Regions from separate parts of the Devosia albogilva genome, predicted to be linked through region 2. Evidence: predicted binding sites of a transcription regulator. Region 2 holds the regulator's gene; the other holds the start of a gene.
The links. Region 2 encodes PhoB, which activates phosphate uptake and scavenging genes when phosphate is short. Its sites were predicted from a motif close to TGTCATNNANCTGTCAT; they were not measured.
Positions count from the first base shown of each region.

Region 1: the regulator PhoB is predicted to act here: its motif matches at 3,239-3,255, upstream of ACFSX5_RS08330 (DUF2794 domain-containing protein).

Region 1 is NZ_JBHUNP010000001.1:1,640,598-1,644,821, forward strand. Features, by position in the region: gene ACFSX5_RS08305 (SDR family NAD(P)-dependent oxidoreductase) at 1-42, shown strand, start outside; gene argC (N-acetyl-gamma-glutamyl-phosphate reductase) at 39-989, opposite strand; gene ACFSX5_RS08315 (SRPBCC family protein) at 1,038-1,514, opposite strand; gene deoD (purine-nucleoside phosphorylase) at 1,633-2,349, shown strand; gene ACFSX5_RS08325 (GNAT family N-acetyltransferase) at 2,362-2,835, opposite strand; gene ACFSX5_RS08330 (DUF2794 domain-containing protein) at 2,832-3,122, opposite strand; gene ACFSX5_RS08335 (DUF1223 domain-containing protein) at 3,504-4,224, opposite strand, start outside.
Region 2 is NZ_JBHUNP010000001.1:608,011-612,234, forward strand. Features, by position in the region: gene pstB (phosphate ABC transporter ATP-binding protein PstB) at 1-667, shown strand, start outside; gene phoU (phosphate signaling complex protein PhoU) at 691-1,401, shown strand; gene phoB (phosphate regulon transcriptional regulator PhoB) at 1,638-2,339, shown strand; gene ACFSX5_RS03080 (GlxA family transcriptional regulator) at 2,775-3,773, opposite strand; gene ACFSX5_RS03085 (class I SAM-dependent methyltransferase) at 3,903-4,224, shown strand, end outside.

The DNA.
Region 1 (4,224 bases), 1.0 Mb from region 2:
GCTTCGGTGTTCGACCTCTCTGGAGGCCGTGCGACCTACTAGGCCGCCAAGCTCTCCCGCGCCCCGACGCCGAGCATCAGGTTGAGGTTCTGCACCGCCGCGCCCGAAGCGCCCTTGCCGAGGTTGTCGTAGACCGCCGCGATCACCGCCTGCTGGCGCTCGTCATTGCTGAACACGTGCAGGGTCAAGGTGTTGGTGCCGTTGTGGACCTGCGGATCAAGCGTCGCCGTCTTTGCGGTGGCAGAGTCGAACGGCGCCACCCGGACGAAGCTGTCCGGGATCGCCGCATAGTGGTCGGCCAGCGCCGCATGGAGATCCCGACCGCTCGGAATCTCCGCCATGAGGTCGAGATGGAGCGGCACCGAAGTGGCCATGCCTTGCGCGAAATTGCCCACTACCGGCTCGAACAGTGGGGTGCGGTTGAGCTTGGCATAGAGCGCCATCTCCGGCAGGTGCTTGTGCACGAAGGTCAGGGCATAGGGCATGTACTGGCTGGGCGTCGCAGCGCCCTCATATTCGGCGATCATCTGCTTGCCGCCGCCCGAATAGCCCGAGATTCCGTGGTAGCTGATCGGATAGTCCCCGGGAACCAGCCGGGCTTCCACCAGCGGACGCAGTGCGGCGATCAGCCCCTGTGGCCAGCAACCGGGATTGGCGACGAACCGCGCCTGGGCAATGGCGTCGGTCTGGTCCTTGCTCATTTCGGCGAAGCCATAGGTCCAGCTCGGGTCGACCCGGAACGCCGTCGAGGCGTCGATCACCCGCGTGGTGTCGTTCTCGATCAGGCTGACGCTCTCGCGCGCCGCGTCATCGGGCAGGCAGAGAATGGCGATGTCGGCCGCATTCAGCAGCCGCTTGCGCTCGTCGAGATCCTTGCGCTTGTCGGCATCGATCGAGATCACCTCGAGATCGCGCCGCCCCGCCAGGCGCTCGCGAATCTGCAGGCCCGTGGTTCCGGCTTCCCCGTCGATGAAGATCTTCGCGACCATGCCCTGCTCCTTGCTGTTCCGGCTAGATGGCTCCCGTTTCGTCTGCCGTCAAGCGGCGGGGCCTTCCGCCCGCAACACCGCGTCGACGGCACTCAGCATCGCCATCCAGGCCCGCTCGGTCCGCTCACGGTAGTCGGCCCATTCCGCGCCCATCGGATTGTAGAGCGTCACCACCGATCCCGATCCCTCCGGTTCGGGCTCGATGATCACCGTCACCACGGACGGGTCGTCCTCCCCCGCAGGATCGACGATCCAGGTGAATTCCACCAGGTTCGGTCGTTCGAGCCGCCGGTAGCTGCCCCAGCTGCGCGCATCGACACCATCCTCGCCTCGACCGACGAACTGGAAGCGCCCACCCACCACCGGGTTGATCTCGCTGGTGATGATGGTTCCCGGGCTGCCGGTCTGCGCCATCCAGCCCTGCTGCCATAGCCGCGCCTTGTCCGGGTCGAGCAGCGCGTCATAGACGCGCTCGGGACTGGCGGCGAAGCGGTGGGTCACCTTGACTTCGATGGTATCCGTCACGGGCAGGCTCCTTCCGTGCATCAAGTTCCCGGCAGGGCCAAACGTTCCCGGCCAGGCGTTGTCATCCTGGGCTGCCGGTGGCAAGGATGGCGCCAGACCGCATGTAAGGGAGCCGCCTATGTCCACGCCGCACAACCACGCCAAACCGGGTGACTATGCCGAGGCCGTGCTGCTGCCGGGCGATCCCCTGCGCGCCAAGTGGATTGCCGAAAACTTCTTCGAAGCGCCCCGCCAGGTCAATTCGGTCCGCAACTGCCTCGGTTTCACCGGCACCTGGAAGGGCAAGCCGGTTTCCGTGCAGGCCACCGGCATGGGCCAGCCCTCGCTCGGCATCTATGTGCACGAGCTGATCAACGTCTATGGGAGCAAGACCCTGATCCGGGTGGGCACCTGCGGCGGCCTCAACGCCAAGGTGAAGGTGCGCGATCTCGTCCTCGCCCAGGCCGCCACCACCGACAGCGGCATCGTCAAGGACCGGTTCGGCCCCTACAACTTCGCGCCAATCGCCGATTTCGGCCTGCTGCGCGCTGCGGCCGACAAGGCGGAGGCCCGTGGCTTCCGCTACCATGCGGGCAACATGCTCTCCTCCGACATCTTCTACCATCGCGAGCCGGGTCTCGAAGGCTATGGCGCGCTGCTCGATCACGGCGTGATCGGCGTCGAGATGGAGGCGGCCGCCCTCTACATGCTGGCCGCCCGCTTCGGAGTGAAGGCACTGACCGTGTGCACCATGACCGACTGCCTGATCACCCACCAGGAGATCAGCGCCGACGAGCGGCAGAGCTCGCTAAGGGAGATGGTGGAACTGGCGCTCGACGTCGCCGTGGGCGCCTGAGCCGCAGGGGGCTCAGCGGCCGCTCAACACCTTGCGCATCGGATAGGCCGAGATGAACCGCCCCTGGGCCGCCGGCCCAACATCGCTCCAACCCAGTGCCTTGTAGAAATCATGGGCCGTGGCGGTGCTCTTGAGCCGCGCCACGGCGACGCCTCGGTTTCTGAGAACATCCTCGAGCCCCAGCATCAGCGCCCGGCTCACGCCCATGCGCCGGTGTTGCGGGTCGACATAGTTGAGCCCGATCGTATCCCCCTGAATCGCGCCGACCGCCAGTACCACGCTATCACGCTCGGCGACATAGAACTCGCTGTCAGCTAGCGCCATCATCGCCAGCACGCCGGCTTCGCTCTTGTTGGCGGTCCAGGCCGCTATCGCCGACGGATCATCGTGGTGATCGGCCGAGCAGAGTTCGGTGATGGAGGCGATCAGTATCCGGCTCATCTCCGGCGCATCCGCCTCGCTGGCGCGGCGGACGACGATCTTCACCCGATCACCACCAGTTGCGGGTCGAGCACGCGCAGCACCTGCCCGAGATCGTGGCCGCGCTTGAGGATGCGACCCTGCTGGTTGGTCACCGAGTACTGGCCCTGCCGGTTCCTGAGCTTGGGCTGTTTCTCGATCAGGAACAGCGGCCGCTCCGACCCGCGCGCATAGACCGAGAACACCGCCCGCTCGCGCAAAAAATCCATGGCATAGTCGCGCCACTCGCCCTGGCTCACCTTGCGCCCATAAACCGAAAGGATCAGCGCCAGTTCGCGGCGATCGAATGCCACGACGGTAGCCGCACGGGCATGCGAGGGCACTTGCGGTGACGGCTCGGCCGAATGCACGAGGCTCAGCGAAGTGTTTGGCTGGTGTGGGCGGATCGGCACTGGTCCGATGCTCTCCTTGTCAACGCGCCGTCATGATCGCGGCATTCCGGGGCGGGTGCAAGCGCAATGCGCCGTTCAGGGCGACAACGCAAAAACCCGATTTCGGTCACATTTTGTCCCTCACTGCGCCCGAAACACAGGTCAGGTTACAACCATTGCCTCCAGTGGCCGGCACCGGGGCCGACCGAGCCCCCAACATGACGCCCCGGTGCCGTCCGCCCAAGTTGACCAGTCAGTCCCCTGCTCCCGTTTCCCCCGGAACGGGAGCTTCTTTTTGAGCAATCAGGGTTCGTAGGCGGCAGCGCCGAGGATCGGCCCCGGCAGGCTCGAATGTTCCTGCTGCACCAGGATGGCGATGCCATCCTCGCCGTTGTCCAGCAGTTCCGCCAGCGGCAGCTTGTGCTCCGCCCCGGTCGCGGCCTCCCACATGCCGAGTAGCTGCCGCTCCGCCACCACCTGGGTATAAACCATCGACTTGCCGGCATTCTCGCCGCTGTCGATGCTCACTTCCGCACGGTCGCGATAGGTCACCAGCCAAACCATGGCGTCTTCCAGCGCCGGATCGGGCGGGATGGTCACCTTCAGCATGTTGCCGTCACCCACCAGCGCCAGGTCCATCGCCAGCGGCAGGTTGGCGCCGTCGACCGCCCCATGCACCTCGTTGCGGCGCGATCCGACCACGCCCTTGGCGCCGTTGATCACCATCTGCGGCGTGAAGATGCGCGACGAGTTCCAGCTCTTGGCATAGGCGCGCTGCCGGTCGGAGAATTCCGGGCTGCCGAAAGTGTCGGTCCAGCCCACATAGTCCCAGTAGTCCACATGGTAGGCGAGCGCCACCACGTCGTCCTCTTCGGCCAGGGCGGTCAGCAGCGCATCGGCCGGCGGGCACTGCGCGCAGCCCTGGCTGGTGAACAGTTCCACCACCGCCTTGGGACGCACGCGCAATTCCTCTGCCGCTGACGGCAGGCACAGGGCCAGAACGGCCGTAGCCGCCAGCGCGGCC
Region 2 (4,224 bases):
CGTCACCGCCTTCATCGGTCCCTCCGGCTGCGGCAAGTCGACCTTCCTGCGCTGCATCAACCGCATGAACGACACCATCGAAGGCGCCAAGGTCGGCGGCACCATCAAGCTCGACGGCGAGGATATCTACGATCCCAGCCTCGACGTGGTGGAACTGCGCGCCCGCGTCGGCATGGTGTTCCAGAAGCCCAATCCCTTCCCCAAGTCGATCTACGACAACGTCGCCTACGGCCCGCGCATCCACGGCCTCGCCCGCAACAAGGCCGAACTCGACGAGATCGTCGTCTCCTCCCTCCGCAAGGCGGGCCTGTTCGAGGAGGTGAAGGATCGCCTCAACGAGCCCGGCACCGGCCTCTCCGGCGGCCAGCAGCAGCGCCTCTGCATCGCCCGCGCCATTGCTGTCGGCCCCGAGGTCATCCTGATGGACGAGCCCTGCTCGGCGCTCGACCCGATCGCCACCGCCATCATCGAGGAACTCATCGACGAGCTCCGCGAAAACTACACCATCGTCATCGTCACCCACTCGATGCAGCAGGCGGCCCGCGTGTCGCAGAAGACCGCCTTCTTCCACCTCGGCAATCTGATCGAGCAGGGCGACACCGAAGAGATCTTCACCAACCCGGTGAACAAGCAGACCCAGGACTACATCATGGGCCGCATCGGCTGATCGCGGACCTGAGGAGACAGCACATGGCCGCCCCCGGTACCGACCACATCGTCACCGCCTATAGCGAGGAGCTAAACACCCTCGCCCAGTCCATTGCCGAGATGGGCGGCCAGGTCGAACTCGCCATCGAGAACGGCACCAAGGCCCTGCTCAAGCTCGACCGCGAACTGGCCGACCTCACCATCATCGCCGACCAGCGCATCGACGACATGCAGCGCCGCATCGACGACATGGCCGTCTCCATGATCGCCCGCCGCCAGCCCATGGCCTCGGACCTGCGCGCCATAATCACCGCCATCCACGTCGCCAACGACCTCGAACGCGTCGGCGACATGGCCAAGCAACTGGCCCGCCGCTCGCTGAAGCTCGACGGGCTCAATCTCCAGCCCACCTTCTACAACGGGGTCCGCAACATGACCGCGCTGGTGCAGCGCCAGGTCAAGGGCGCCCTCGATGCCTATGCCAACCGCGACTCCGCCGGCGCCATCGACGTCTGCAACCGCGACGACGAGGTCGATGCCATGCACACCTCGCTGTTCCGCGAACTGCTCACCTACATGATGGAAGACCCGCGCAACATCACCCCCTGCACCCAGCTCCTGTTCTGCGCCAAGAGCCTCGAGCGCATCGGCGACCACGCCACCAACATCGCCGAGCGCGCCTACTATCTCCAGACCGGAAAGCAGCTCACCAGCGAAGTCCAGGAACTCCACCGCGTCCAGATCAAGGCCTGACCCACAACACTGATCTCTCCGCCCCCTCCCCCTTCAGGGGGAGGTGAGGTGGGGGTGTCCCAGCAACAGAACTGTCGGCGCCTTTCCTCCCCTCCCCCTTGAGGGGAGGGGCCGGGGGTGGGGGGCCCCCTTCAAGGCGCTATATCGATCCACCCGCTTTCCCCTGAAGGGTGACCCACAACACCGCCCTCCCTCCCCTTCAGGAGCAAGTGCGCTGGCTCTAGACGGAGCAAACCATGCCCGCCACCATTCTCGTCGTCGAAGACGAAGCCGATATCACCATCCTCCTGCGCTACAATCTCGAGGCAGAGGGCTTCCGCGTCGCCACCGCCGAGACGGGCGACGAAGCCATCCAGCACATCCAGGAGAAGCTTCCCGACCTGATCCTGCTCGACTGGATGCTGCCCGAAGTCTCCGGCATCGAACTCTGCCGCCGCTTCCGCGCCCGCGAGGAAACCGCCCGCGTCCCCATCATCATGCTCACCGCCCGCGGCGAGGAAGAAGAGCGCGTGCGCGGCCTCACCACCGGCGCCGACGACTACATCGTCAAGCCCTTCTCCGTCCCCGAGCTCATCGCCCGCATCCACGCCCTCTTGCGCCGGGCCAGCCCCAACCTCGTCACCGCCGCCCTCAAGCTGGGCGATCTCGAGCTCGACCGCACCACCCACCGCGTCCGCCGCGGCAATCGCGACGTCCATCTCGGCCCCACCGAATACCGCCTGCTCGAATACCTCATGCGCCATCCCGGCCGCGTCTACTCCCGCGAGCAGCTGCTCGACGGCGTCTGGGGCAACGACGTCTATGTCGACGAGCGCACCGTCGACGTCCACATCGGCCGCCTCCGCCGCGCCATCAATCGCGGCCGCGACCCCGACCCCATCCGCACCGTCCGCGGCGCCGGCTACGCCTTCGACGAACGCTTCGGGCAAGTCGCCTAACTCTCCCCGCCCACCGCCGCGTCCCTCCCCCGCTCGCGGGGGAGGCTAGGTGGGGGTTCCCCAGGAGAGGCCACTCCACGGCCGGTCCATGCTGCATCCGTGCTGCCACAACACGAAGCTGATGATGCTCCTGCGGCAGCAGGTTGGCTCCCCTGGCGCCGACCCTGCAGGATCGCGACAAGCCGATCTCTTGCCTTTGCGCTCCTGCCCCAGCCCCTCCCCCACCCACCCGAACGGGTGCGGCGCCGTGGCAGGGCGGCGACCATGTCTCTGCCGCACCACTGAATGGAGGACGCAGTGACAGGAGACGGCTACGGGTCCGACGTCCTCCTATTGCCAGCAACCCAACCGCGCTGTGTCTGCCTGTTTGCGGCCGGCCAGGGCGGGCGGAAGCGAATAATCAGCTCGGGCAGCGTGTCGCCCAGGGCAGACCTCTCACATCATCACAGCAGCAGGCAGCAGATTGCGGCGCCGGTACTCGGACGGGGACAGACCCACCAGGCGACGGAAGATGCGGCGGAAGCTGGCCGGCTCCAGATAGCCCACCTCCCCGGCAAGCTCGTCCAGCGGCAGGTCGGAGGTCTCGAGCAGGTGCTTTGCCTCCTCCACCCGCAGGATTTGAACATACTCCATGGGCGATAGCCCCGTCGCCGCCCTGAACCGGTTGAGAAAAGCGCGTTCCGTCAGGCCGCTGCGCGCCGCGAGCACTCTCACCACATTGGCCCGCGCATAGTTGTCGGCCAGCCAGAGCTGGGCGTCGGCGACCATCTGATCGTCGTGCTGGCGGCGGGCCGTCAGTCCGGCATAGGGCAACTGCCCCTCGTTGTGTGCCTGCACCAGGTAGGTCTTGGCGACCTGGCGCGCGGCTTCCGCACCGCTGAAGCGGGCAACCAGATAGAGCAGCAGATCGTACCAGGAGGAGGCGCCGCCCGCCGTGATGATGCGGTGGCCTTCACCCGCGGGAACGAGCACCCGCTCCTTCCGGATCCGCACGCGCGGGAACCGCATGGCCATGGCATCGCAAAACCCCCAATGGGTCGTCGCATCCTCACCGTCGAGCAGGCCGGTGAGCGCCAGCAACAGCGTCCCCGAACACACGGACGCAACGATCGCTCCGCCTTCATAGGCCCCGCGTATCCACTCGGCGAGCCATGGGTAGGTGTCCGGCAAGGTGGCGCGCCGGTCGAGGATCAGTTCCGGCACGATGACGATGTCGGGGATCGGCGCCTCGTCCAACCGGCCATGCGGCGTGATGGTCGTGCCGTTCGGCAGTCGGTAGGGCTGGCCATCCAGGGTCAACAGCAGCGGGCGGAAGCGTGGGGCTTGCACCGGCTGGTTGTGCAGCCGCTCCCAACCCCGTCCCACCGAGGTCAGCACGTCCAGAATGGCCATGGTGCCGGAGGCGCCCGCCTCCGGCGTGCCGATCACCACCACGGTCAATGGCTGCTCCACCACCTCTGTCACTTCCGAATTGGACCGTTTCCTGCCGAACCGATCCTAACGCCTTCGCCGGGGCAGCGGTAGATGCAGCGCCTCTTCTTTGAGACCAGAGGCAGACAAACCATGCAGACCGCAGAAGCCGCAGTGCGGCACGACGTTTCCTTCGACGAGGGCAAGGCCAAGGCGTTCGCCGGGCAGATGCTCGGCACCATCAACGGCGCGGCCGTCGCCCTCATGGCTTCGATCGGCCATCGCACCGGGCTGTTCGACCATCTTGCGCGCCATTCCCCCGCCACCTCCGCAGCCCTCGCCGCCGTCGCCGGGCTCAACGAGCGCTATGTGCGCGAGTGGCTGGCGGTGATGACCACCGCCAGGATCGTCGACTACACGCCGGCCGATCGCAGCTACACTCTGCCGCCCGAACACGCGGCATTCCTGACTCGCG